Regions from separate parts of the Rouxiella chamberiensis genome, predicted to be linked through region 4. Evidence: predicted binding sites of a transcription regulator. Region 4 holds the regulator's gene; each other region holds the start of a gene.

Region 1 (7,269 bases), 2.3 Mb from region 4:
TCTTCGAGCAGTTCGACCTGATGCAATAGCGCCAGCAGTTTCTGGCCCTGTTCGGTTGGCCGTGGCGGAACGGTCCGCACCAGCAAAGGCTGGCCGAATAAATTTTCCAATTGTTTAATACGTTGAGAAACAGCGGATTGGGTAATGCACAGCTTTTGCGCTGCACGTTCGAAACCGCGTTCACGGATCACAGCGTCCAGCGCTTGCAGCGTTCTATAGTCTGGGCGTTTCATCGAAAATCTATTCCTTGGCTCGTTCGGGATTCACACATATTCCGACACTATGCCACAGTTCATCAAAATTTGCGGCGCACAAAATCTTCTCCTTATCGGCTACGAGTCCGCCCGCGTCTTGCTTTATACTAATGACAACTTAGCGATTCCTTTCTATATCCACAGAGCTATATCCAAAGAGAAACCATCATGACTCAGGATGAATTAAAAAAAGCGGTAGGCTGGGCGGCGCTGGATTACGTGACGCCAGGCACGATTGTCGGCGTTGGTACCGGCAGCACGGCGGCGCATTTCATCGATGCATTGGCGTCAATCAAGCACCAGATCGAAGGCGCAGTATCAAGCTCCGATGCGTCCACCGCCAAACTGAAAAGCTACGGTATCCACGTGTTTGACAGCAATGAAGTCGATGAACTCGATATTTATGTCGACGGCGCGGACGAAATCAACGGCCACATGCAGATGATCAAGGGCGGCGGCGCGGCATTGACCCGCGAGAAGATAATCGCCGCCATTTCGCGCAAGTTCATCTGTATCGTCGATGCGACCAAACAGGTCGACGTGCTGGGCAAATTCCCGCTGCCGGTCGAAGTGATTCCGATGGCGCGTTCCTACGTCGCCCGCGAACTGGTGAAGCTTGGGGGATTACCGGAATACCGTCAGAATGTCGTCACCGATAACGGCAATGTCATTCTCGACGTGCATAATCTCAGCATCCTTGATGCCATCGCGCTCGAAAACAGGATTAACGGCATTGCCGGTGTCGTGACCGTCGGGTTATTTGCCAATCGCGGGGCAGATATTGCGCTGGTCGGCACTGCAGACGGTGTAAAAGTCGTCAAAAATTCGCGCTGAGGATAAGCTCACGATCTACTTTGTGCCAGCGTCATAATGCAATGTTATGAAGATGATAATTTTTAGCCTGAATCATCTTTTCTGCAAAGCGGCGAATTTGGTGAGTTATGTCACACAATGACGCCGTTTTAACGTTTACCTCCATGATGTTGTGCATTGAAAGTGTTACATGCTAAAAATGAAGGGCGGGATCAGGGCTTGTGCTAGGAGTCAGGCAATCGTTTGTATTGCCCGACGCAAAAATTTTGTTATGTTGACTGTGAACTGCATCAAGCAGTGACTTCTGAAGTCTGCATTCAGCATGAATAACTTTCGGTATGCGTTACTGCCGGTATGAATAAAATAGTAGGGTCGGGAAATGGCAAAAGTATCACTCGGAAAAGACAAAATTAAGTTTCTGCTGGTGGAAGGCGTCCATCAAAGCGCGATCGACACGCTTCACGCGGCGGGTTATACCAATATCGAGTTTCATAAAGGCGCGCTCGACAGCGAAGCGCTGAAAGAATCCATCCGTGATGCCCATTTCGTCGGAATCCGATCCCGTACCCAACTGACCGAAGAGATCTTCGCTGCGGCGGAAAAACTCGTTGCCGTGGGTTGTTTCTGTATCGGTACCAACCAGGTTAACCTGAATTCCGCGACCAAACGCGGTATTCCTGTCTTCAACGCGCCGTTCTCCAACACCCGTTCGGTTGCCGAAATGGTGCTGGGCGAGATGCTGCTGATGATGCGCGGCATTCCTGCGGCCAACGCCAAGGCGCACCGCGGTATCTGGAACAAGCTGGCCGTCGGCTCCTATGAAGCGCGCGGCAAACGTCTCGGCATCGTCGGCTACGGCCATATCGGCACCCAGCTCGGGATCCTGGCCGAAGGTCTGGGCATGAAGGTTTATTTCTACGACATCGAAAGCAAGCTGCCTCTCGGCAACGCGCAGCAGATTTCCAGCCTGAACGAACTGCTGAACACCAGCGACGTGATTACCATGCACGTTCCGGAAACGGCGAATACCAAAGACATGATTGGTGTTGAACAACTGGCACAGATGAAGCCGGGCTCATTGCTTATCAACGCCTCGCGCGGAACGGTTATCGATATTCCGGCGCTGTGCGACGCGCTGCGCAGCAAACACCTTTCAGGGGCTGCCATCGACGTCTTCCCGGAAGAGCCTGCAACCAACAGCGATCCGTTTACTTCGCCGCTGTGCGAGTTCGACAACGTGATCCTGACGCCGCACATTGGCGGTTCGACAATGGAAGCTCAGGAAGGCATCGGTTTTGAAGTGGCCGGTAAACTGGCGAAGTATTCCGACAACGGTTCTACGCTGTCTGCGGTTAACTTCCCCGAGGCTTCGCTGCCAACGCACAGCGACAAGGCCAGCCGTCTGCTGCATATTCACGAAAACCGTCCGGGCGTGCTGACCAGCATCAACCAGATTTTCGCGGAGCAGGGCATCAACATCGCTGCGCAGTATCTGCAAACCAGCCCGGAAGTAGGTTATGTGGTCATCGACGTGGAAGCGGATATCGAAACCGTCGATACCGCGCTGCAACTGATGAAAGCGATTCCGGGCACCATTCGTGCGCGTCTGCTCTACTAATCTGCAATCCTCCTGTCTGGCATAAAAAAGGGCATCGAAAGATGCCCTTTTTACGTTTCACGATGCGGGAGATTCGTGTTCCCAACGCCAGCTCTTGCCCGGCGTTAAAATCTCGGGCAGGGGAACGTCCCACTCTTCTATCGGCAGGGCTTCTACCCATTGGCAGTCGTGCGCTATGCCGATTGGGTAGGGGCCACGTTCGCGCCAGTTCGCCAGCGTGCGGTCGTAAAATCCACCGCCCATGCCGAGGCGTTGCCCCTGCGAGTCGAAAGCGACCAGCGGCGTAAGAATGATATCCAGCTGTTCAAGCGGCAGAATCTCGCTCTCTTCCAGAACCGGCTCGAGAATATTCAGACGATTCCGTACCAAAGGGGTCTCGGCGGTATAGCGCAGGAATAGCAAATGGCCCGGTTCGGACGGATGCAATACGGGAAGATAGAGTTTTTTGCCGTCCTGCCACAGTCTGTCGATGAGCGGCGCGGTGTCGAGTTCACCGTCGAAAGACAGAAAAACCGACAGCGTTTCAGCCTGCACAATACGCGGATGCGTGGCTATACGCTGCGTTGCCTCAAGGGCAAAAACCTGTTGCTGCTGCTGGGTGAGCTGTTTTCTGCGCTGACGAACTTCGGTACGAATAGCTTGCCTGAGCAGCGCATGTTGACCCGTAAAGGACTGAGCTGTAAAGGACATAGAGAAAACCAGAGAAGAGAGAGCGGGAGATAAAAGGGGAATCTCCGAGATGCCGCCGCAGGCTGTAACCCTTGAACCCATGGTTCAAGGTGAACGTTCAGTCACAATCTTTAGGCTTCTCGGCGGACCGAGCATGCGCACCGATTGCGGATCATCACATTCTGTTGGTACTAATTATCGGCTCAGGGGACGGGCCCGCTGGCAAACATCTCAGAGAAATTTTGTGTTCGTACTGTGAATCTACTATCTCATATAAAGAGATAGAAATCAACAGCTTGACTTATTCGAAAGGCGCCCCTTCACGTTCAGTGATGCGTCCTTGTTCGAGCAAAGCCTGCTCGATGGTTTGTTGCAACATCCGAATACGCTGTTCCATATTGGAGGCATAATCGCGAGTTTTCAAGCGTTCTTGAGCAAGTTCGTGACAGACGTTCAATGCCGCGATAAATACCAGTTGCTCTGTATTTGTGACTCTAGTGCGAACTTTAAGATCTTGCAACCGCTGATTAAGATCCTCGGCAGCCATGTTCAACGCTTCTTGTTGTTCTGGCGGACAATTTACTCTTAATGAGCGACCAAAAATTTGTATATCTACCGGTTGTGCAGACATGCCACCTTCCTGCCATATTATTCGCCGACCTCCGATTGCAACACTGCGACGAGACGCAGGACATCGAAAGCGGGCGCAACTATATATACCTCACTCCAGATTTGCAACGTCGTTAAGTACGGCTGCGTAGCTAGCGAATCTGGTACTGAGACTTGCCTTGGTGGTAGCATAACACGAACTTAACCAGCCAACGATGGCGAATGCGCATGTCTATTGAGAATACCTATCCAAACTATGATTCGCTGAATCAAAACCTGAAGCAGCAGTCAGTTGCGTTAACCGCAGCCGAAATGCACGGACTTATCAGTGGTTTACTTTGCGGTGGCAACCGCGACGGCAGCTGGATAACCCAGGTGCATGACCTGACCAACGAAGGCATGGCTTTTGGCCACCCACTGGCCGAGATGCTGCAGCAACTGCGAAAAATCACCGCCGATACGCTCGAAGACGACAGCTTCGAATTTAAAATGCTGATGCCAAGCGACGATGCGAGCGTGTTCGAACGCGCCGATGCGCTGGCAGGATGGGTCAACCATTTCCTGCTGGGGCTGGGCATGATGCAGCCGAAGCTTGCCAAGGTAAAAGGCGAAGTCGGTGAAGCCATCGACGATTTGCGCAGCATTGCGCAGCTTGGCTATGAAGAAGACGAAGATCAGGAAGTGCTGGCGCAATCACTGGAAGAAGTGGTCGAGTATGTGCGCGTGGCGGCTATCCTGTGCTTTGGCGAATTTGGCCACAGCCACCCGACGGCACCCGAAAATCAACGTACTTTGCACTAAGCTTCAAGAAGACAATCCATACAAGAACAACAAAAAAGTCCGGTAAACGTGGATAACATTCAATTTCAGGAGCAGGTGATGACAACAGTGACCCTTCCTCAACAGGAGTTTCAGGCGCGTCGTCAGGCGCTTATTGCCAAAATGGCGCCAGGAAGCGCGGCAATCATCTTTGCCGCTCCCGAAGCAACGCGCAACGCCGACAGCGAATATCCGTATCGTCAAAGCAGCGATTTCTGGTATCTGACCGGCTTTAACGAGCCGGAAGCGGCACTGGTGCTGGTCAAAAGTGACGATAACCATAATCACAGCGTGCTGTTCAATCGCGTGCGTGATCTGACCGCCGAGATCTGGTTTGGCCGTCGTGTCGGTCAGGATGCCGCACCTGCGCGCCTTGGCGTTGATCGGGCGCTTCCTTTTGACGATATCAACGAACAGCTTCACCTGCTGCTGAACGGTCTGGACGTGGTATATCACGCCCAGGGGTATTACGATTACGCCGACAGCATTGTGAATCGCGCGATGGAAAAACTGCGCAACGGTTTTCGGCAGAATCTCTCCGCGCCTGCGACCATCACCGACTGGCGTCCCTGGGTGCATGAGATGCGATTAATCAAATCGCCGCATGAAATTGCGGTGATGCGCCGTGCGGGCGAGATTACGGCGAAAGGTCACATCCGCGCGATGCAGGCCTGTCGCGCCGGCATGTATGAATATCATCTTGAAGGCGAAATTCACTACGAATTCAGCCGTCACGGCTCGCGCTCGCCGTCTTACAACACCATTGTGGGCAGCGGCGACAACGCCTGCATTCTGCATTACACCGAGAATGAATCCGAGCTGCGCAACGGCGACCTGGTGCTTATCGACGCAGGCTGCGAATACCAGAGCTATGCAGGCGACATCACCCGAACCTTCCCGGTCAGCGGCACGTTTACCCCGGCGCAGCGCGAGATTTACGACATCGTGCTCGCCTCCGAATACAAGGCACTGGAGATTCTGGGTCCGGGCCGCAGCATTCAGGAAGCGACCGAAGCCGCCATCCGCGTGATGGTGGAGGGGCTGGTCGGTCTTGGCGTGATGAAAGGCGAGGTCGACGAGCTGATTGCCGCGCAGGCGCATCGTCAGTTCTTCATGCACGGTCTGTCGCACTGGCTGGGGCTGGACGTGCATGATGTCGGCAATTACGGCACGGCCGATCGCAGCCGTACACTGGAACCGGGCATGGTGTTAACCGTTGAACCGGGTCTGTATATTGCGCCCGACGCCGACGTGCCCGAAGCCTATCGCGGCATCGGCATTCGTATTGAAGACAATATCGTCATCACCAAAACCGGTATCGACATTCTGACCGGCGACGTTGTGAAAGAAGCCGACGAGATTGAAGCACTGATGGCGGCGGCAAGATAATCTGATGAGCATGATCATTGTAGGCGGCGGGATGGCCGGTGCGACGCTGGCGCTGGCGCTCTCTTCGCTAACCCAGGGGCGTCTGCCGATTCATCTGGTCGAGGCGAGTTCGCCCGAGAACGTTACCCATCCCGGTTTCGATGCACGGGCAATTGCGCTGGCGCAGGGCACCTGTCAGCAACTGGCGGGGATCGGGGTCTGGTCGGCGCTGGCGAACTGCGCCACGCCTATCGTCGATATTCACGTCAGCGATCGCGGCCATGCCGGTGTGGTGAACCTCAATGCCGAACATTATGGCGTCGAGGCGCTCGGCCAGGTGGTCGAACTGCACGATGCCGGACAACGGCTGTTTGCGCTGCTGGCGAAAGCGCCGGGCGTGCAGTTGCATTGTCCGGCCCGCGTGGTCAACGTCGAGCGACAAAATGACAGCGCCAGCGTTACGCTCGACAACGGCGAGACATTGACGGCCAGCCTGCTGGTGGCCGCCGACGGTTCTCATTCCACGCTGGCACAGGCCTGCGGCGTTCGCTGGCAGCGTGAAAGCTATCGGCAGGTGGGCGTGATAGCCAATATCACGACCAGTTTGCCGCACAAGGGACGCGCCTTTGAACGCTTTACCGAACACGGCCCGCTGGCGTTATTGCCGATGTCCAAGGGACGCAGTTCGCTGGTGTGGTGTCATCCCCTTGAAAAAAGACAGGAAATCAACGGCTGGAGTGACGAGCGCTTCCTTGGCGAATTACAGCAGTCCTTTGGCTGGCGGCTCGGGAAGATGCAGCAAACCGGCGCACGGCAAAGTTATCCCTTACAATTATCAACGGCCAGCGGGCACATCGCCCACCGTCTGGCGCTGGTCGGCAATGCGGCGCAGACGCTGCACCCTATCGCCGGACAAGGCTTCAATCTCGGCCTGCGCGATGTCATGACCCTGAGCGAGACTCTCGCCGAGGCCTGGCAGAACCATCATGACATCGGCAGCTATCAGGTGTTGAGCCGCTATCAGCAGCGTCGCCAACCCGATCAACGCGCGACCGTCGGCATTACCGATGGTCTGGTGCGCCTGTTTGCCAATCGCTATACGCCGCTGGTCACAGGGCG
Region 2 (7,269 bases), 270 kb from region 4:
TTCCTTATTTACTGCTGAACGAAGCCTCGATGTTTGACCTGAAGCAGCGCTGCCCTGCGAGTGTGCGGCTGGAACAGTTCCGGCCCAATCTGGTGGTAACCGGTGCGCAGGCCTATGCCGAAGATACCTGGCAGACGATCCGCGTCGGCAACGTGATTTTCGACCTGGTCAAACCCTGTAGCCGCTGCGTGTTGACAACCGTCAGCCCCGAACGCGGCAGAAAGCATCCTTCCGGCGAGCCACTGAAAACCCTGCAAGGCTACCGCACCGCCGATGACGGCGACGTGGACTTTGGTCAGAACATGATTGCCCGCAATACCGGGATCATTCGCGCCGGTGACAGCGTCGAGATTCTGGCGACCAAATCGGCACGTGCCTACTCATCCGGTATCGTGGTTGAAAACGTCGACCTGCCTGAAAGCCGCGAGCAGCAAGTCGCCATCACCTATCAGGGGAAATCCTTCACGGGTAACAATCAGCAGATTTTACTGGAGCAGTTGGAGCAGCAGGGTTTTCGCGTTCCGTATTCATGCCGCGCGGGAATTTGTGGCAGCTGCAAGCTGACCATGAAAGAGGGAGAAGTCAACGCGCTCAAGGCCAGCGCCATCGGCAAGGAAGGTAAAATCCTCACCTGCAGTTGTGTACCGGCGTCTGATTTGATACTGGAATAACGAAAAGCATTACGCCAGCGCCGCTAATTGATTACTACGCGGGCAACGGCCAGGCAACACCCTTTACATGGCCTGGTCGTACATGGCTTCGAGTGACAGGGAAACCGGCATCAGGCGATCGTGCATCACCTTGATGGCATCGCCGAGCACCATACCGCGACCGGCAACGCACAGCCGCTCCTGTGCCAGCAGACACAGGCTGGCGTTGTCGCCGGACTCGACCACCAGCAGCGTGGCCTGCTCGCCGGAATCCATGACCCTGACACTTGCCAGCTGCCCGTTTTCCGGATGGAAAGGCCGATGCTGCTGGGCAAAGTGCCAGCTTTTCGGCATCAGCGGCTTGAGAAAACGTTCGGCCACCAATGCATTCAACACCAGTTCGGCGCGTTGTTCAGCCGTTAAACTGGTTTTTTTGCACTGTTCTTCGAAATCGAAATAGAGCGCTGCGTCATCTACGCAGAAGCCATTTTCGCAAAAGGCGTCAGGGGTCAGCATTTTGGCAGGAAAGCGGGAACGGAAAATCATGCCATTGGCGAGGTCCAACATCAGTCGGTCGTGTTCGGCATCGAAGTACCAACGCCAATTATCATCTGGTTTGATTTTCATTTGGGTGTCCTATTTCTTCGCCCGCTTATTCGATAAACGGCACCAATTATAATCGGGTGCACAAAACTTATCACGCAACGTTATCACTTTTATCGACGTAATTAAAATAGGACAAGTCGCAGGTTGTCGACATCGGTAAAAGAAATAAGTGTGACGTCGTACACTTTACACTCACCGAACAAAATATAAACGACCCTAATGTAAAAATAAACCCCCATAAGGGGGTTGTTTACAAAAGAGTTCGCCATGCACTCTAGATATGCATCAGAATATCTTTAATTAATTGCGGACCACGGTAGATAAAGCCGGAATAGATTTGTATTAATGAGGCACCTGCCGCCATTTTTTCCCGCGCTGACGTTAATGAATCAATCCCGCCCACCCCAATAATCGGCATTTTGCCTTTCAATTCTTCCGCCAGCATGCGGACAATCTGCGTGCTTTGCATCTGCACAGGACGCCCGCTCAACCCGCCTGCTTCGTCGCCATGATTCAATCCGGCCACCAGTGTGCGGTCCAGAGTGGTATTGGTCGCAATCACGCCATCCATATTATGTCTGACCAGACTGTCGGCTATTTGAATCAACTCTTCAGGCGAAAGATCGGGCGCAATTTTCACCGCAACCGGCACATATTTCTGATGGCGCTGCTGAAGTTCGAGCTGTTTATTTTTGATCGAGCCGAGTAAATCATCGAGCGCTTCGCCGTATTGCAAACTGCGCAGACCGGGGGTGTTTGGCGAGGAGATATTAATGGTGATATAGCCCGCATAGGCATACACTTTCTCCATGCAAATTAAATAGTCGTCCTTGCCATTTTCGACCGAGGTATCTTTATTCTTGCCGATATTAATACCCAGCACGCCGCCGAAATGTGACTTTTTGACATTATTGACGAGGTTGTCGACGCCGTGATTGTTAAAGCCCATCCGGTTGATGATGCCCTCGGCTTCGACTACACGGAACATTCTCGGCTTCGGATTGCCGTCCTGCGCGCGCGGTGTCACCGTACCGACTTCGACGAACCCAAATCCCATTGCGCCAAACGCGTCGATGCACTCCCCGTTTTTATCCAGTCCGGCTGCCAGGCCCAGCGGATTTTTAAAGGTCAGTCCCATGCAGGTTACAGGTCGTGAAGGCACAGATTGGCGAATCAGAAACTCGAAGGGGGAACCTGAAAGGCGGCCGAGTTGGCGGAAGGTTAATTCGTGCGCGCGTTCTGCATCGAGCTGAAAGAGTGCTTTCTTAACGAAGGGATAATACATGGATTCTCCTGAAGTCCCGGTGGCTAATGGCTGGTGGCCAGTCGGGGCGGTATTATCGGCTAAGCGACCGGCAATTGGAATGGATGAGCGCTAAAAATCCGTTTCGGACGCAAACGTTTACTTTTTATTTTCCTCTTTAAAACATCGTCTCCACAGAAAATCGCCAAATTTCGGCGCATTGCCCCGCTTTATCAACTTTTGAACTATCAAATCCTAAAATTTAGATTTCCTGACATAAGGCTTCGACTGGTAGTTTAAATCAAATTCTACACAAATTTGTTAGTTATATAACTTACAGTTATAAGGGATCGCAATGAAAGTCATATCACTCGCAGGCAGTCCGCGCCAGCCATCACGTTCTTCCGCCCTTCTCGCCCTCGGCCACGCGTGGCTCAACGCGCGCGGTGTGGAAGTCGTTTCCTATAGCCTGCAAGATTTCGCCGCTGAAGATTTACTGTTTGCCAACTTTAACAGCCCGCAGTTGAAAGAACTGATTGCCCAGCTCGAAACCGCCGATGGACTGCTGATTGCCACGCCGGTGTATAAGGCCTCGTTTTCAGGTGCATTGAAGACGCTGCTGGATCTGCTGCCCGAGCGCGCGCTTGAACACAAAGTGGTATTGCCTATCGTAACCGCCGGTTCCACGGGCCATATGCTGGCTATCGATTATGCGCTGAAACCGGTTCTCAACGCGCTGAAAGCTCAGGAAGTGCTGTACGGCGTTTTCGCCGACGACAAACTCGTCGGCCAGTATCAGCACTTCCCGGCCGAACTCGAAGAAGGATTGCAGGCGCGTCTTGATGATTCGCTGGAAACCTTCCTCGCCGCGCTCGGCCATCGCCATTCGCTGGCTCTGGCGCGCGCCAAACGTCAACACGCCCACGCCTGATTGAGGATGCCTGTCATGAACACTCCAGTTTCCCGTTTCAGAAAATGGCTGCCGCTGCTGGCGTTGACCCTGGGATTGTCCTCCGCACTGAGCGTTCAGGCGCAGGAGAAGGATCCCGCCGAATTTCGCGTCGCCATTCAGAAAGGCTCCATTGGCCTGATTCTGGCTAAAAATCATCATCTGCTGGAGCAGCGTTTTCCGCACACCAAAATCAGCTGGGTCGAATTCCCTGCGGGTCCGCAGATTCTTGAAGCCCTGAACGTCGGCAGCATCGACTTTGGCGGAACCGGTGACTTGCCGCCGCTGTTTGCCCAGGCCGCCGGTGCCGATCTGCTGTATGTCGGCTACCAGCCGCCGCAGCCTAAAGCCGAAGTCATTCTGGTGCCGGAAAACAGCCCGATTAAAACCGTGGCGGACTTGAAGGGCCATACGGTGGCGTTCCAGAAAGGCTCCAGCTCCAACAATTTACTGCTGCGCGCCCTTCAGCAGGCGAACCTGAAGTTTACCGACATCAAGCCGGTCAACCTCGCGCCTTCGGACGCGCTGGCCGCCTTCCAGCAGCATGATGTCGATGCCTGGGCGATTTGGGATCCCTACTATTCCGCAGCCGCCAGCCACGGCGGAACCCGTGTCCTGATTGACGGCACCACGCTCAACCAGACCGGCTCCTTCTATCTTGCGCCGAAGAAATTTACCGAGGCCAATCCGGCGTTTATTTCTGCCGTGTTGCAGGTGCTTTCCAAAGCCAACAGCCTTATCAAATCCGAACCGCAACAGAGCATTCAGGCGCTGTCGGCCTCGACCGGTCTGCCGGAAAAAGTGATAGCCACTTACTTCTCGCATCTGCCCGATGAGCCGATTACGCCGGTCGATGCCCGTACCGAAAAATTGCAGCAGGCCACAGCAGACCTGTTCTACGCCAATCGTCTGCTGCCGAAACCTGTCGAGATCAAGGACCGCATCTGGCGCGCGCCTGCTCTCTGAACCCGTTTGAATAACCGTTTATTCACCCGAATTGCCAGCTCGCCCAGTGCGACGACATAACAAGGAATATCACATGAGTCTGAACGTATTTTGGTTTTTACCTACTCACGGCGACGGTCATTATCTGGGCACTGACGAAGGTGCGCGGGCCGTTGATCACGGTTATCTGACGCAGATTGCGCAGGCGGTGGACCGTCTGGGTTTTGGCGGCGTGCTTATTCCGACCGGGCGTTCATGTGAAGATTCCTGGCTGGTGGCGGCCTCTCTGATCCCGGCCACCCAGCGACTGAAATTTCTGGTGGCGCTGCGTCCCGGCATTATCTCGCCGACGCTTGCCGCCCGTCAGGCCGCGACGCTGGACCGCCTGTCCAACGGCCGTGCGCTGTTTAATCTGGTGACCGGTGGCGATCCGGATGAGCTGGCCGCCGAAGGCCTGTTTTTGAATCACGAAGAGCGCTACGAAGCCTCCGCCGAGTTTACCCACATCTGGCGAAAAGTGCTGGAAGGCGAAACGGTGACCTTCGAGGGCAAACATATCAGCGTGAAAAACGCCAGCCTGCTGCATCCGCCGGTGCAAACCCCGCGCCCGCCGCTCTATTTTGGCGGTTCCTCCGAAGCCGCACAGGAGCTGGCCGGCGAACAGGTTGAGCTTTATTTAACGTGGGGTGAACCGCTGGCGCAGGTTAAAGAGAAGATTGAACAGGTACGCGCCAAGGCCGCCAAACATGGTCGTAGCGTGCGTTTTGGTATTCGTCTGCACGTGATTGTGCGTGAAACCACCGAAGAAGCGTGGAAGGCAGCGGACCGTTTAATCGCCAATCTCGACGATGAAACCATCGCCAAGGCGCAGGCAAAATTTGCCAAAACCGACTCTGTCGGCCAGCACCGCATGGCGGCGCTTCACGGCGGCAACCGCGACAAGCTGGAAATCGCCCCGAACCTGTGGGCAGGCGTGGGTCTGGTGCGCGGCGGTGCCGGTACGGCGCTGGTAGGCGATGGCCCCACGGTGGCCGCCAGAATGCAGGAATATGCCGATTTGGGCATCGACACCTTTGTGCTGTCGGGTTATCCGCATCTGGAAGAAGCTTACCGCGTCGGCGAACTGCTGTTCCCGCATCTGGATCTGGCAAAAGACGAGCAGCCTATGCCTTCCACGCACCGTGCCATCGAAGCGCGTGGCGAGCTGGTTGCGCACGGTTTTGCGCCGCAGCGCGTGGCCGAAAGTTAAGGAATTCGCATGAGCAAACAATCTGAACGTTGGCTAAATCGACTCAGCCCCTGGGTGCTGCCGGTGGTGTTGATTGGCGGCTGGCAGTTGGCGGTCGAGGCCGGTCTGCTTTCCAACCGCATTCTGCCTGCGCCAAGCGCGGTCGTGGAAGCCTTCTGGACGCTGGCGAAATCCGGCGACCTATGGGCAAACCTGAAAATCAGTACCTTCAGGGCGCTGACAGGCTTTGTGATTGGCGGCAGCATCGGTTTGCTGCTGGGCTTCATCACCGGCCTGTCGCGCTGGGGCGAACCGCCTGCTGGACAGCTCGATGCAGATGCTGCGCAACATTCCGCATCTGGCGCTTATCCCGCTGGTTATTCTGTGGTTCGGCATCGACGAGTCCGCCAAGATTTTCCTGGTGGCGCTGGGCACGCTGTTCCCTATCTATCTCAATACCTATCACGGCATTCGCAATATCGACCGCGGCCTGCTGGAGATGTCGCGCAGTTACGGGCTGTCGGGTTTCCCGCTGTTCGCGCAGGTGGTATTACCCGGCGCACTGCCGTCGATTATGGTCGGCGTGCGCTTTGCGCTGGGCTTTATGTGGCTGACGCTGATTGTGGCGGAAACCATCTCCGCCAACTCTGGCATTGGTTATCTGGCGATGAATGCCCGTGAATTCCTGCAAACCGATATCGTGGTCGTCGCGATTGTGCTCTACGCCATTCTCGGCAAGCTGGCGGACATGCTGGCCCGCGGGCTTGAGAGCGTCTGGCTGCGCTGGCATCCGGCCTATCAGAAAAAACACGGAGAAACCGCATGAGCGAACCGACTCGAATTCCGCAGGGCACGCCGGTGTCGCTCGCGGGCATCGTCAAGAAATACGGTGAGCGCACCGTCCTGAAAGACATCAACCTACGCATCTCGCCGGGACAGTTTGTCGCGGTAGTGGGTCGCAGCGGATGTGGCAAAAGCACCTTGCTGCGCCTGCTGGCGGGTCTGGAACAAAGCACGCAGGGAGACTTGCTGAGCGGCAATGCCCCGCTGAGTCAGGTGAGAGAGGATACGCGACTGATGTTTCAGGACGACCGTCTGTTGCCGTGGAAAAAGGTGATTGATAACGTCGGACTGGGATTAAAGGGCAAATGGCGCGACGCGGCGCTGGCGGCACTGGAAGAGGTCGGACTTGCGGATCGCGCCAACGAGTGGCCTGCCGCGCTGTCCGGCGGACAAAAACAGCGTGTGGCGCTGGCTCGCGCCCTGATTCACCGCCCTCGCCTTCTGTTGCTCGATGAACCGCTGGGCGCACTGGATGCGCTGACCCGTATCGAGATGCAGAGCCTTATCGAGCGCCTGTGGCAGCAGCACGGCTTTACGGTATTGCTGGTCACGCACGATGTCAGCGAAGCGGTCACCGTGGCCGATCGGGTTATCCTGATTGAACAGGGTGAAATCGGGCTGGATCTCACCGTGGATCTGCCCCGCCCGCGCCGTCGCGGTTCCGTGCGGCTTGCCGAACTTGAGGAACAGGTTCTGGATCGCGTACTTCGCCCGCAGGCGACCCGCGCAGAAGCGAAACGCGCACAGGTATAGTGCCGTTTTCGCGGCAATAAAAAAGGGCGACATCACTGTCGCCCTTTTTGCG
Region 3 (7,269 bases), 1.7 Mb from region 4:
GTCGTCGATCAGCAGCACATTTTTATCACGGAACTCGGCACGGTTGGCGTTGAGCTTGCGGCGAACCGACTTAACGCGCTCCTGCTGGCCCGGCATGATAAAGGTACGGCCGACGTAACGGTTTTTAACGAACCCCTGACGATAGGGCTTGTTCAGAATACGGGCAATCTCGAGCGCGATGTCGTTGGAGGTTTCCGGAATCGGGATAACCGCATCGATTTCCAAGTCTTCCCATTCGCGGGCGATTTTCGCACCCAGCTTCTGGCCCATACGGCGACGGGCGCTGTATACGGAAATCTTGTCGATGAACGAGTCAGGACGCGCAAAGTACACATACTCGAACAGGCATGGATTGTACTGAGGATTCTCGGCACACATGCGTGTAAACAGCTGGCCCTTTTCGGTGATGAACACCGCTTCGCCCGGCGCGACGTCACGCAGGAACTCGAAGCCCAGCGTATCCAGCGCCACACTTTCGGACGCGACCATGTACTCGCAGCGACCGTCTTCGATTTCGCGCCTGCCGATAACCAGCGGACGAATGCCGTGTGGATCGCGGAACGCGAGCATACCGTGGCCGATGATCATTGCGACGCAGGCATACGCCCCGCGGATCTTGGTGTTCATCGCCGCCACGGCTGCAAAAATGTTGTCTGCTTCCAGCGGGTAATGCTGGAATTTATCCAGTTCGCTCGCCAGAATGTTCAGCAGGATTTCAGAGTCGGACGTCGTATTGACGTGACGACGTGCGCCTTCGAACAGCGTACTTCTCAATTCATGTGCATTCGTCAGGTTACCGTTGTGGGCAAGCGTAATGCCGAACGGAGAGTTGACGTAAAAAGGTTGAGCCTCTGAAGCGCTGGAACTGCCAGCCGTAGGGTAACGAACGTGACCAAGGCCCATGTTGCCCTGCAAACGTTGCATATGCCGTGCTTCGAATACATCCTTCACCAGGCCATTTGCCTTCCGCAAACGGAAGTTGTTGTTGCCATCAATGGTGACGATGCCTGCGGCATCCTGCCCACGGTGTTGTAACACCGTTAACGCGTCATAAATCGACTGGTTTACCGGCATGAAACCGGCGATACCGACAATACCGCACATGTTGTCTTTTCCTCTTCAGCGCTGCCAAATGCTAGATATGCTTTGGCAAGAAACTCGACGTGCTCTGCAGGTAGTCAAAAAACCACCTGATGATATAACTAAACTGCGGGACCAACTGTGATTGTTTCCAGTCTTCACTTTGAGAAAAGCTGGTAAAAGTGTCCAGAAAGAACAGCCCTGCGGAGACTATCAACACCCCACGCAGCGCGCCAAAACAGACGCCTAATACCCGGTCGGTGCCGGATAGACCGGTACGTTCGACCAATGAGCCAATCACATAGTTGACAATTGCACCTACGATCAACGTCGCGATGAACAAGATGGCAATTGCGATCCCGTTTCGAACAACTTCGTCTTCGAAACGTGTGAAATAGACGGCGAGGTAAGGATAATAGTGGCTGGCAACGAAGAAGGCGCACCCCCAGGTTACCAATGATAAGGCTTCGCGAACAAAACCTCGAATCAGGCTGACTAACGCAGAAAACCCGATAACCGCAATAATGACGTAATCAATCCAGACCATCACTTTATCAATCTCATCCAGGATAAGACCCTTTGTCTTTCTCGCAAAAGCGACAATGACTCTGGGAACCACTCGCCCGGCATCCAAATCGCTGCGAATTCTAACAGAAAAAGAAAACGTTTGCGTAGGGGAAATCTGCCGGTCAGCCAAATTAATATTAGTGGCGAAAAAACATCAATCGCCGCATAAAGATAGCGAAACTTTTTGTATTGTCGATAAATAAAAAGGGCACAACATGCCCCTTTTTATTGACGTCTCAGCCTACTCGCAAGCCACACCAAAAGTCTTGATGCAGCCCACTTTCTTCTGTAACAGATTACTTGCCTGCCGAGTAGGCGCGCACGACGCCGCTTAATCCGCTGACGCTTTTAAGCGAAGGCAATGACGCCTCGAGATTCTGCCTGTTGGCCTCAGGCCCGACAAACACGCGGGTAATCTGCCCCTGCACCGGCGTTGACGGCACGGTATAGGCGCGATAGCCCGAGAGACGCAGCTTGGCGACTATCTCGTTCACCTTGTCGGCATTTTTAAGCGCGCCCAGCTGAACGATGTAAGACTGCCCTGCCGGCGGTTTTTCTGCCGTTTGCGGTTTAGTCTCGGTTTTAGGCGTTTCTACCGTTTTTGGCTCAACCGCTTTAGGCTCGACCTTTTTAGGTTCGACTTTCTTCGGCTCGACCGGTTTGGTCTGTGCCGGTCTGGTCTGCTGTACCGGCCGCGATTCGGTCATCGGCGGTGGCGTCAGCGCCTTCGGCTGAGAGGCGGATTTTGGCGAAGTGACCGTTTGCGGCGCTTCACTTTCCTCGCTTTCACCGTTGGCCTGGGCGGCGGCGTGCGCAGCCTCTGCGGCTCCGGCATTTACGGCCTCGCCTGCCCCTTCCGGAGGCTGGGCGGGCAGAGACTGTGTGACCTGCCCGGCGCTGTCCTGCTCCTGGCTGTCACCCGGTTTTGGCACCAGAGGAATCGAGGCGAACTCATCCTCATAGTGTTTCTTTTTCCCATCCAGCAGGCCGGGAAGAATAATGACTCCCAGCGCGACAAGAATGACGGTGCCAACCAGACGATTTTGAAACTTACTTGCCACTGGTATTCCCCGTATCCAACGCAGCCATCACATGCGCTACGGTATGAAATGATCCACAGACTATAACAATATCCTGACTATCAGCATCCTGCATCGCCTGTTTCCATGCTGCCAGTACGTCGGGGAATGAAAACGCCTCGGGAAGATGTTCGGTCAGGGCTTCAACCGTGGCACCGCGCGGCCCTTCAAGCGGCGCGCAATACCAGACATCAACTTGAGGTTTCAGACACGCCAACGTTCCGGCAATGTCTTTATCCAACAACATGCCGATAACTGCACGCACTTTTCCACCCTGCCCTGGCAAATCGGAAAGTTTACCGGCCAGATACCCGGCGGCGTGCGGATTATGAGCAACATCAAGGATTAGCCTTGGCGATTCACTCACCGTCTGGAAACGTCCCGGCAGAGAAGCTTGCTCCAGACCTTTTCTCAATGCCTCGTCGGAAACGGCAAGGGATGCATAATTCAGAGCCGCCAACGCCGTGGCGGCATTGGCCAGCGGCACATTCGGCAGCGGCAGGGCTTCATGGGAGACGTCGCCGTTGCGGGTGTGCCAGCTCCAGTCGGTTGCCCCCACCTGATAATGCCAGTCGTGGCCGACCTGATGCAGTTGCGCGCCTTTTTCTTCGGCGACGAGGCGAATGGACTCGGGCATATCCTGCTCACCGACAATGGCCGGACGATGACCGCGGAAAACCCCGGCTTTCTCGCGGCCAATGCTCTCGCGATCTGACCCTAGCCAGTCTGTATGATCCAGCGCAATGCTGGTCACGACAGCGACATTGGCATCGACAATATTGGTGGCGTCCAGACGACCGCCCAGCCCGACCTCAAGGATGACGACATCCAGATTGGCCTGTTTGAACAGCTGCAACGCCGACAAGGTGCCGTACTCGAAGTAGGTCAGCGAAATATCGCCGCGACCGGCTTCCAGCAAGGCAAAGGATTGGCAGTGCTCCGCTTCGCCAAGCTCCCTGCCCTGAATGCGCACGCGCTCGGTATAGCGAACCAGATGGGGAGACGAATAAACGCCCACGCGGTAACCGGCGGCGATCAGCACGGCTTCCAGTGTGCGGCAGGTCGTGCCCTTGCCATTGGTTCCGGCGACGGTAAACACCTGTGGCGCGGGTGTCAGCAGGCTCATGCGCGTTGCGACGGCTTTGACTCTGTCGAGACCGAGTTCAATTGCCTGGGAGTGGAGATTTTCGAGATAACAAAGCCACGTGGCCAAAGGCGACGTGGCTTGGGAAGTAGGTATGTTTTGCATAAGTCCCGCCTAACCTAATCTGTTCAGAATCAAAGCGTCTGAAGGACGTGCATTACCGGACGTTACGACAGGCAATGCCCCTTTGTCAGTGCCTTGCGCACGACGCCGGATACAGCCCTATGACCTTTTCCCGTCTGGGATGAGGGTACAACAAGGGCGGCAAAGAGACTTGCCGCCCGTTTTAACTGCACAGGCTATAACGCAGCCTGTCAGGCATCCGGTTGATCGACAGACGCGTCTTCAACACTGACCACAGGCACGGCAGCCAGTTTTGGCTCAGGACGACCTGTCAGCTTGGCCAGCACGCTGCCCAGCTTGTTACGCAGTTCAGGGCGACGAACAATCATGTCAATCGCGCCCTTTTCGATAAGGAACTCACTGCGCTGGAAACCGGCTGGCAGTTTTTCGCGAACGGTTTGCTCGATAACGCGTGGGCCTGCGAAACCGATCAGCGCTTTCGGCTCGGCAACGTTGATATCGCCAAGCATTGCCAGACTGGCGGAAACGCCACCCATGGTCGGGTCGGTCAGCACAGAGATGTACGGCAGACCGCGTTCCTGCAGTTTCGCCAGTGCAGCACTGGTTTTCGCCATCTGCATCAGAGACATCAGCGCTTCCTGCATACGCGCGCCGCCGCTCGCCGAGAAACAGACCAGAGGACAGTTGTCTTCCATTGCCTGCTCGACTGCACGAACGAAACGTGCGCCTACAACCGACGCCATTGAACCGCCCATGAAGGCAAATTCGAAGGCGGCCACGACGATTGGCATACCGTAAAGGGTGCCCTTCATCACGACCATGGCGTCTTTTTCATCTGTCTCTTTCTGAGCTGCCAGCAGACGATCTTTATATTTTTTGGAGTCTTTAAACTTGAGCAGGTCTTTCGGCTCCAGTTCGCTACCCAATTCGACCTCGCTCCCTTCATCCATGAATGTGAACAGACGCATGCGCGCGGACATGCGCATATGGTGATCACACTTGGGACAAACCATCAGATTGCGCTCGAGTTCAGCGCGGTATAACACCTGACCACAGCTATCGCATTTGGTCCAGACACCTTCTGGAATGCTTGCTTTACGGGTTTGCGAGATGTTGCTTTTATTAAGAATTCGTTCAATCCAGCTCATCGATGACCTTTCTGTTTGAACCTGGCAAATGCCAGTTCGCTGTTCATGCTGTAACAAGTCCCCTGCTTTAACTCAAATAACCGCCCCTGATTTTTCAGTGATAAACCGAGGGCAGAACGCCGCCGGAAAACCGCTGACAGGGAAGGTTGTTCGCAGGAACAGACCACAAATGTCGCTCATTAAACCATAAGAGGTGAAGCCTGTAGATAAAAAACTGGTCTTACCCTTTGGTTTAAGGCCTTTAATTTTAATAATTCGCGCTAACTGCGGGGTTTCCCCGCCGGTCAGTTTGGTCGCTCGCCCGTCTTGCCTGCGCCTTTACGATGACGAATCACTTCGATAATCGCTGGCAAAACAGAGACAACGATAATGGCGACGATCACGAATTTCAAATTGTTCTGCACAAAAGGCACGTTGCCAAACAGGTAACCGGCATACGTCAGCAGCAGGACCCAGATAAGGGCACCAACGACGTTATACGCGGCAAAGTGGCGATATGACATGCGCCCCATACCGGCAACGAAAGGGGCAAAGGTGCGAACAATCGGCACAAAGCGCGCCAGAATAATCGTTTTACCGCCATGTTTCTCGTAAAACTTGTGGGTTTGTTCCAGATAACTGCGGCGGAAAACCTTCGAGTTCGGGTTGGCAAACAGTTTCGCGCCAAACAGACGGCCAATCGTGTAATTGACTGCATCACCCGCAATCGCGGCCACGACCATCAGGAATACCATGACGTGCACATCCAGACTGTTGGTTGGCAAGGCCGCCAGTGCGCCCGCAACAAACAGCAGGGAATCACCCGGCAGGAAAGGTGTCACCACCAGACCGGTTTCGCAAAACAGAATCACGAACAAAATGGCATAAATCCAAACGCCGTACTGTGCGACGAGTTCGGTTAAATGCACATCGATATGCAGGATAAAATCGACGATATAGTGGATATATTCCATGGTATTACCTCATATGTCCTTAATCAGCCAGTCTTAATCGGCAAGAAAGAGCGGTCCCATCGTGACCTTCGGCAAAGCAAATTTTTCAGGATAATCAACAGCGACTAGATACAATCCTTCTGCCTTGGCCGTCGCGGCGGCAAGATTGCGATCCCTGGCCGCCAGCAGCTCCGCCATCCAGCTTTCAGGCTGGTTGCCAGCGCCTATTTCAACCAGGCTACCCACGATATTGCGCACCATGTGATGCACAAAGGCGTTGGCTTTAATATCCACGACCACATAGTTGCCGAATCGACTCACATTCAGGTGCATCATGAAGCGCCACGGCGTTCTCGACTGGCACTGCACGGCGCGAAATGAGGTGAAATCGTTTTCGCCCAGCAAACATTGCCCTGCCCGCTGCATTTTTTCAACATCTAAAGGCATATGAACGTGCGTAATGCCATGATTCAGAATACCCGGACGATAACGGTGATTGTAAATGACATAACGGTAACGCCGCGCCGTCGCGGTAAAACGGGCATGGAAGTCTTCGCCGACGTGGCTGACCCAGCGTACGGCAATATTTTTCGGCAAATGGGTATTCACGCCCATCGTCCAGGCGGCATCCTTGCGGATGACCGGCGTATCGAAATGCACCACCTGACCCGTTGCGCTGACGCCAGCGTCCGTTCTTCCGGCACACTGCACGGTAATCGGCGCATCGGCAACGCGGCTGAGCGCCTTCTCGAGACACTCCTGCACGCTGCTCACTTCCTGCTGTCGCTGCCAGCCATAATACTGGCTGCCGTCATACTCAATCCCTAACGCAATACGCTCGGCAATAGCCGCCGGTGCCGCGTTGGGGCGTTGCTCGTCAGACATCAGTACCAATACTCCTGGATCAGTTTTTCTGCCGTTTCAACCGCCATCAACGCGCCGCCAAAACGCACGTTGTCGGCAACCGACCAGAATTGAATCAGCTCGGGAATGCCATAATCGTTGCGAATGCAGCCGATGCTCAAAGAAGCGTTGCCCGAGGCATCGCTGACCTGCGTCGGGAAGTCGTCTTCATCGCTGACGTTGATATCGTCGGCCTGCTCAAGTTCGGCGCGCGCCTCTTCCGCAGACAGCGGACGCAGCCCTTCCACGTGCACAACCTGCGCGTGCCCGTAAAATACCGGCGACTGTACACAGCTCACGGAGATAGGCAGACCGTCGTCCTGCACCACTTT
Region 4 (7,269 bases):
CCCAGATCATGCCAAGGCAGCCTGCCGTGAACAGGCCGAGTCCGGCGAGCAGGATAGGTTTGCGGCCAAAACGGTCGGAGAGCGGACCCCAAATCAGCTGCGCCGCCGCGAAGCCGGCAAGGAAGACGCTCAGACTTGAGCTGATGGCACCGGCCGAGGCCTCGAGACTTTCTTGCATCGCGCCGAAAGCGGGCAGGTACATGTCGGTCGCCAGGAATCCGAGCATACTCAGACCGGCTAAATAAAGTAAAAAGCCAAACGTAGGTTTCATGATGTTCTCTTATATTGCTAAAACATAGCCGAAGCTGTTGTAGGGGCATGTTTTGGTAGAGGAAAGCAGTGGCGCAGTTTATCCGCTTGGGGCAAGGCTTGTGAAACGCTAATATTTGCACCATTGATTCAAATATTTTGAAAGCAGAGCGCAGCGGCGTCTGCGGTGGTGAGGAGAGAGGAATGTGGTCGGAATATTCACTCGAAGTCGTTGATGCGGTGGCGCGCAACGGCAGCTTTACGGCTGCGGCTCAGGAGCTGAATCGCGTTCCTTCGGCCATCAGTTATCAGGTGCGCCAGCTTGAAGAGTGGCTGGCCGTGCCGCTGTTTGAAAGGCGGCATCGCGATGTGGAATTAACCCCCGCAGGCCGATTATTTGTCGATGAAGCGCGGGTGCTTATCAAAAAAATGATATCAACGCGCCGCCATTGTCAGCAGGTAGCAAACGGCTGGAGCGGACAGCTGCGGGTTGCCATCGACCGCATCGTCAAACCTGCGCGCGTGCGCCAGCTGGTGGTGGATTTCTATCGCGCCTTTCCCGATACCGAGTTGCTCATTCAGGGCGAGGTGTTCAACGGCGTCTGGGACGCGCTGGCAGACGGTCGTGCCGACGTGGCGATTGGCGCGACCAGTGCCGTGCCGGTTGGCGGCCGCTTCAGCTTTCGCGATATGGGCACCTTGCCCTGGCACTGCGTGGTGAGCGTCTCGCATCCGCTGGCGCAACATCAAGGTCCGCTCAACGATGACGCGCTTCGTCCGTTTCCCGCATTGTGTATCGAAGACACGTCAAGAAATCTGCCGAAACGCGATACCTGGACACTCGACAACCAGCGACGCCTGGTGGTGCCGGACTGGACCTGCGCGCTGGATTGTCTCTGCGAAGGGCTGTGCGTGGGTATGCTGCCGGTGCACATGGTGGAAAGCTGGATTGCGCAACACAAGCTCTGCGTGCTGGATTTAGCCACCCGTTTTCCGCAAAGCCCGTGCTGCCTGACCTGGGATCAGCGCAATCACTCCCCGGCGCTGGACTGGCTGCTGGATTATCTGGGCGATAGCGAAACGTTGAACAGAGAATGGCTGCGTTAGGGCGGAGCATCAATAAAAACGCCTGCAAAAGCAGGCGCTTGAAAGAGCAAGATGAAAAGCTTGCGGTTAACGACGATAGTCGATGAACGGACCGTCGGCGACAGAACGACGTTCGACCAGTTTCGGTTTCACTTCAATCGTCTGCTGAATCTCGCGCTTGCTGATGATGCGGTCAAGCAGCATGGTGAATGCCATTTCACCCAACCGCTCTTTCGGCTGATGCACGGTAGTCAGCGCAGGCGAGAAGTAGCGGGCGTTGCGCACGTTGTCATAGCCAATTACCGAGATGTCCTGCGGGACGCGCAGACCCATTTCGTCGGCGGCGCAAATCGCGCCCATCGCCATGACATCGCCACCACAGAAAATCGCCGTAGGTCGTTGTTTCTGGTTGAGGATTTTCTGCATCGCCTGATAACCCGACTCCGGCTCGAAATCGCCCTGAACCACCCATTCGTCGCGCACGGCGATATTGGCTTCGTTCATGGCTTTCAAGAAGCCGCGATAACGGCCGCCGCCGGTGTTGCGGTTTAACTGACCCGGAATGGCGCCGATGTCGCGATGCCCGCGCTCGATCAGGTAACGTCCCGCCAGATATCCGCCTTCAAAGGCGTTATCGATGATGGAGTCGGTAAAATCATTCTGCGCTTCGCCCCAGTCCATCACGACCATAGGGATGGAACGGTACTCTTCCAGCATCGCCAGCAATTCGGCAGGATATTCGGCGCACATGACCAGCAGACCGTCGACGCGCTTTTGCGCCAGCATCGCCAGATAGGCTTTCTGCTTTTCGAAATCATTATGCGAGTTGCAGAGAATGAGCGTATAGCCTTTGGCGAAGCAGCTGTTTTCAACGGCTTCGATCACTTCGGCAAAGTAGGGCGCTTCGCTGGAGGTGGCAAGCAGTCCGATAGTCTTGGTGTTGTTGACCTTGAGGCTACGCGCCACGGCGCTCGGCGAATAGTGCAGCTCTTTGATGGCGGCACGCACGGCGGCTTTGGTTTCTTCGGCGACGAAACGGGTTTTATTGATGACGTGCGACACGGTTGTAGTCGAAACACCAGCGCGCTTGGCGACATCTTTGATCGTGGCCATGTAAAAATCACTCCTGAACTAACCCTTTTCAGCACGTTAGTTTTTTGTTAATCGTTTGCCTGCGTGCATTCAACTGCTTAAATCATTTTAGGCAGTCAAATCGTTGGGGGTTTCAGGATGGCCTGAAAGAAGCGTCGGACAGCAAAGACCGGGCACACAGCGTGGTAACCGCTAATTTTCTCTTATATCTTAATAAAGGGAAAGCCAAATTTGCGTTTTCGCGCTCTTGGTGAGTGTGAAACGCCTTGGCAGGGTCAAAAAAGGCAATAAAAAGGGCGATTTCCTATTAAAGAAATCGCCCTCTACTATTTTACCCTACGTGCCCGGCACGCTAAGGTTAAACCATTCGTTAAATGCTATTCACAGGTTTCAAGCGAGAAATCATTATTTAACGAATCGTTTTGGGGGTCATGACCCGGCGCGCGCCTACATAGTGGTTTTGCCAGTAGTTGTCGCCCAGATAACTGATTTTTATGTCTTCGCCGGTACGCGGTGACTGAATGAACTTGCCGTTACCTACGTAGACGCCAACATGGTCTGCCGCGCCGCGATTGGAGATGCGGAAGAACACCAGATCGCCCGACTCGAGTTCACCGCGAGCAATTGGCGCGGCATCGCGCAGGTGATACATCTCGTTGGCGGTACGCGGCATGCGAATACGCATTAAATCTTTATACGCGTAATACACCAGACCACTGCAATCGAAACCGGTATTGGGCGAGGTGCCGCCCCAGCGATAAGGTTTGCCAACCTGGTGCATCAACTTGTTCATCGCGGTCTCTTTGGCATGCAGATACTTTTTCTTGTGTGCGGCACTCAATGTTAGTGGGGCGCAGGTATCGGCTTTTGCCTTGTGCTTTCGGTGGCGGCCGTAAGCTTTTTCACGTCTGTCGCGCAGAGCACATTGGTGGTCGAGGCAACAGAACGGGTAATCGAGGTAATCTCTTTCTTCGGCTTTTCGGCTTTGGTTCTGACAAGCTTGGTGCTGGCAGGATGTTTACGAATGATTTTGCTTTTCGCCTGCACCCGGGTTTTGCTTTTGCCATGCTCTTTTGCTTTTGTCTGCTCCTTTACCGGAACAATCTTGGACTTTTTACTGCTTTTGGCGACGACCTTTCGCTTTCGTCGTTCATCAGGTTTTGCCTGATTAATATGTTTTTCCGCCTGCTGCACGGAAACGCGACTGCTTGGCGAAGCATGCGCCAAATTCAAAAAAGCTGGGTAAACAGCAGCACAAAAAGCGTAAACATTAAACGCATGGCGTCGCTACCAATATTAGGCCGAAGTTAAACATCAAAAGATGTCCCAGTATTCCCCAAAAGCGGGTGACAAAACAGCACGAATTGCTTCGATTCTAATTCATATTGTGAGAAAAAGTTAACAACTTTTTTTAGGGCAAAATATGAACTATGATGCTGCAAAAATAACCGAGATTCAGAGGGTTAAATCGACATTCCCTAAAAGATCCCCTCTGGATCCTTTGGGTTAAAGTCACAGAATAAAAATGTTATTCTATATGAATCTTTATTTTTGCACTGTTTTGGCAATCAGGGATACTATCACCGACATTACCGTGATGCATTAACTTACGCGCTAAAGACCCTACAAAAAATGGCGTTTTTATCCGTGGCCTGCCATCGTTACAATGGCAGACAGTTGATCTGGTTTTTCCCTGAATTGAGTAATGACCGTGACAGCCAAATAATGGCTTGAGGAAGCAAGAAAATGACCACTACCATTGAAAAAATTCAACAGCAGATTTCCGAGAACCCGATCCTGCTCTACATGAAAGGCTCTCCGAAACTGCCAAGCTGCGGTTTCTCTGCTCAGGCCGTTCAGGCGCTGTCGGCCTGCGGTGAGCGTTTCGCCTACGTCGATATCCTGCAAAACCCGGATATCCGCGCAGAAATGCCTAAATTCGCCAACTGGCCAACCTTCCCGCAGCTGTGGGTTGACGGCGAACTGGTCGGCGGCTGTGACATCGTCATTGAAATGTATCAGCGCGGCGAACTGCAGCAGTTGATCAAAGAAACGGCAGAGAAGCATAAATCTCAGGAAGAACAGCCGGAATAAGCGGTTTTCTTCCATAAAAAAGAGCGGCCCTTGAAAGCCGCTCTTTTTTTATGTCTCGATTTCGCGAAAAGCGTTACTTTTCGTGCAGGTTGTCGGCGTCTTCGCGCTCTTCCACGGGAAGAGGCAATGGCCAGCCGCCCAGACGTTTCCAGCGGTTGACCAGCTCGCAGAACAGGTGCGCCGTCTGCTCGGTGTCATACAGCGCCGAGTGTGCCTGTGAACTGTCAAATGTCATACCCGCCGCTATGCAGGCTTTTGCCAGCACGGTCTGCCCCAGCACCAGGCCACTCAACGCGGCGGTGTCAAAGGTTGCAAACGGATGGAAAGGGTTGCGCTTGAGGCCCGCGCGTTCGGCAGCGGCCATCAGGAAGCTGTGGTCGAAGTTGGCATTGTGCGCCACGATAATCGCGCGGTTGCAGTCCTGCTCCTTCATGCCCTTGCGAATGGCCTTGAAAATCGCATGCAGCGCATCGTATTCGCTCACGGCACCGCGCAGCGGATTGGTCGGATCGATGCCATTGAAGGCCAGCGCTTCAGGATGCAGTATCGACCCTTCGAACGGCTCGACGTGGAAATGCAGCGTTTCATCGTTTTGCAGCCAGCCATCTTCGTCCATTTTCAACGTGACGGCGGCTATCTCGAGCAGGGCATCAGTCTGGGCATTAAACCCGGCGGTTTCTACATCTATTACCACAGGATAAAACCCGCGGAAACGACCTTTCAGGGCGTTAACGTCACTTTTGTCAGCCATTGGTATCTTTTCATTAAACGAATTCAGCGCGCATTATGGCAAAATTTCAGGCCAGATGCAGGAAGGAGTGCAAAATGAAGAAAGGGCGCAGGATATGCGCCCTTAAGTCATGCGGTCAGGCGCTTAGTTGCCCAGACCGTGACCGACGTGTTCGGACTGAATCAGTTCGATTTTGTAGCCATCCGGATCTTCGACGAAAGCGATAATGGTTGAACCACCTTTTACCGGACCCGCTTCACGTACGACGCTGCCGCCTGCCTTGCGAATGTCTTCGCAGGTTTGCGCGACGTCATCCACGCCCAGCGCCAGGTGACCAAACGCGGTGCCGTGGTCATAGCTGTCAACGCCGTAGTTGTAAGTCAGCTCGATAACTGCACCTTTGCTCTCGTCTTCGTAACCCACGAAGGTCAGATCATATTTGTATTCTTTGTTCTGGCTGGTGCGAAGTACACGCATGCCCAGCACTTCGGTGTAAAATTTGACGGCACGCTGCATGTCGCCAACGCGGATCATGGTATGAAGTAAACGCATAATTTCCTCTGATTCCAGTTTAATTCTATTAATACTAGACTAGCGCAATGAGGCTGCTTTGTCTGTAACAGCACGCCCGACTGCGCAGTCTATAAGCACCTGGCTTACGAATAACGACCTGAATTTACAGGGTCGGATAGTCCGTATAGCCTTCCGCGCCGCCGCCGTAGAAGGTTTCCGGCTGCGGTTCGTTCAATGGCGCATGGCTTTTCAAACGCTCGACCAGATCCGGGTTGGCAATATAGCTGCGGCCAAAGGCGACGGCGTCGATATAGCCTTTATCGAGAAGTTCCTGTGCCTTCTCGGCGCTGTAGGCACCTGCCGCGACGATAACCCCCTTGTAGTGTTCGCGGATCTGCTTGCGAAACGCCTCTTCATACGGCTTGCCACCCGCCCAGTCAGGCTCGGAAATATGCAGATACGCAAGCTTTCGGGTGTTCAGCTCGTCGAGAAGATACAGTGCGGCGGCTTCCTGGTCTTCGCCGTTGTCCAGACCGTTGAACGGACCCAGCGGCGATATACGAATACCCACGCGATCGGCACCGATTTCGGCGATGGCGGCGTCCACCACTTCCAGCGTCAGGCGCGAACGGTTTTCAATGCTGCCGCCGTACTGGTCTTCACGCAGGTTGGAAGCCGGAGACAGGAACTGGTGCAACAGATAGCCGTGCGCGGCATGCAGCTCGATATAATCGAAACCTGCTTCACGGGAATTCGCGGCCGCCTGACGGAAATCGTTCACAATACCCGCGACTTCAGCGGTTTCCAGCGCACGCGGCGTTGAACACTCTTCACGCACCGGATTGCCCTGTGCATCGCGCAGGCTGGTACGGGTTCCGGCTGCTATTGCCGAAGGCGCGACCGGTGGCTGATTGTCCGGTTGCAGGCTGGTGTGCGAGATACGGCCAACGTGCCATAGCTGTACGGCGATGTGGCCTTCCTTTGCGTGCACGCCCGCCACAATTTTCTTCCAGGCCGCAATTTGCTCCGGCGTATGCAGGCCCGGCGCACCGGCGTAGCCTTTTGCCTGGAAGGAGATCTGCGTCGCTTCGGTGATAAGCAGGCCGGAGCTATGGCGCTGCGCGTAATATTCGCCCATCAGCGGAGTCGGGATATCGCCCGGCTCAATGCTGCGCAGACGCGTCAGCGGCGCCATGAAGACGCGATTTGGCAAGGTCTTGTGACCCACGGTAATTGGGGTAAAGAGTGTCGACATAGCGTGAAATTTCCTTGAATTAAATAGACAGGTCGTTCGATAAAACCTGTATTTACGGTAATAGACCGATCGGTCTGGGTCAATGTGGGGAGGCCGTCCACCGCTCATATTGCTACGTTGAACCGCAGGTTTTGCTTAGCTATGGTCTAAAATATAAGCAGGAAAGGGCAGTGTTCACCTATTGGCACCTCATCGCGGAGGCTATTTGGCTCAGCAACTCGAATTTTTTGATATTCCGGTCCCAAGCCCG

Evidence for each region. Region 4 encodes PurR, which represses purine synthesis genes. Its sites were predicted from a motif close to CANGCAAACGTTTGCNTG; they were not measured.
Region 1: a site for PurR is predicted at 1,300-1,317, ahead of serA (phosphoglycerate dehydrogenase). Genes of this name have one in related genera too.
Region 2: a site for PurR is predicted at 2,648-2,665, ahead of pyrD (quinone-dependent dihydroorotate dehydrogenase). Genes of this name have one in related genera too.
Region 3: a site for PurR is predicted at 1,737-1,754, ahead of cvpA (colicin V production protein). Genes of this name have one in related genera too.

Annotation. Positions count from the first base shown of each region.
Region 1 covers NZ_CP114058.1:4,439,617-4,446,885, forward strand. Annotated here, with positions in the region: gene O1V66_RS20805 (LysR family transcriptional regulator ArgP) at 1-233, opposite strand, end outside; gene rpiA (ribose-5-phosphate isomerase RpiA) at 423-1,088, shown strand; gene serA (phosphoglycerate dehydrogenase) at 1,447-2,685, shown strand; gene O1V66_RS20820 (5-formyltetrahydrofolate cyclo-ligase) at 2,743-3,375, opposite strand; RNA gene ssrS (6S RNA) at 3,413-3,595, opposite strand; gene zapA (cell division protein ZapA) at 3,656-3,985, opposite strand; gene O1V66_RS20835 (YecA/YgfB family protein) at 4,192-4,764, shown strand; gene pepP (Xaa-Pro aminopeptidase) at 4,843-6,171, shown strand; gene ubiH (2-octaprenyl-6-methoxyphenyl hydroxylase) at 6,176-7,269, shown strand, end outside.
Region 2 covers NZ_CP114058.1:2,367,626-2,374,894, forward strand. Annotated here, with positions in the region: gene O1V66_RS11050 (YcbX family protein) at 1-671, shown strand, start outside; gene O1V66_RS11055 (cell division protein ZapC) at 735-1,277, opposite strand; gene pyrD (quinone-dependent dihydroorotate dehydrogenase) at 1,531-2,541, opposite strand; gene ssuE (NADPH-dependent FMN reductase) at 2,855-3,430, shown strand; gene O1V66_RS11070 (aliphatic sulfonate ABC transporter substrate-binding protein) at 3,446-4,414, shown strand; gene ssuD (FMNH2-dependent alkanesulfonate monooxygenase) at 4,488-5,642, shown strand; partial or broken gene ssuC (aliphatic sulfonate ABC transporter permease SsuC) at 5,652-6,447, shown strand; gene ssuB (aliphatic sulfonates ABC transporter ATP-binding protein) at 6,444-7,217, shown strand.
Region 3 covers NZ_CP114058.1:405,392-412,660, reverse strand. Annotated here, with positions in the region: gene purF (amidophosphoribosyltransferase) at 1-1,104, opposite strand, end outside; gene cvpA (colicin V production protein) at 1,136-1,627, opposite strand; gene dedD (cell division protein DedD) at 1,944-2,708, opposite strand; gene folC (bifunctional tetrahydrofolate synthase/dihydrofolate synthase) at 2,698-3,975, opposite strand; gene accD (acetyl-CoA carboxylase, carboxyltransferase subunit beta) at 4,185-5,102, opposite strand; gene O1V66_RS02005 (DedA family protein) at 5,387-6,055, opposite strand; gene truA (tRNA pseudouridine(38-40) synthase TruA) at 6,089-6,919, opposite strand; gene O1V66_RS01995 (aspartate-semialdehyde dehydrogenase) at 6,919-7,269, opposite strand, start outside.
Region 4 covers NZ_CP114058.1:2,092,877-2,100,145, reverse strand. Annotated here, with positions in the region: gene punC (purine nucleoside transporter PunC) at 1-271, opposite strand, end outside; gene punR (DNA-binding transcriptional activator PunR) at 454-1,356, shown strand; gene purR (HTH-type transcriptional repressor PurR) at 1,423-2,448, opposite strand; partial or broken gene O1V66_RS21765 (C40 family peptidase) at 2,837-3,707, opposite strand; gene O1V66_RS09640 (Grx4 family monothiol glutaredoxin) at 4,174-4,521, shown strand; gene rnt (ribonuclease T) at 4,595-5,272, opposite strand; gene gloA (lactoylglutathione lyase) at 5,396-5,803, opposite strand; gene nemA (alkene reductase) at 5,928-7,019, opposite strand; gene O1V66_RS09620 (DUF1289 domain-containing protein) at 7,225-7,269, shown strand, end outside.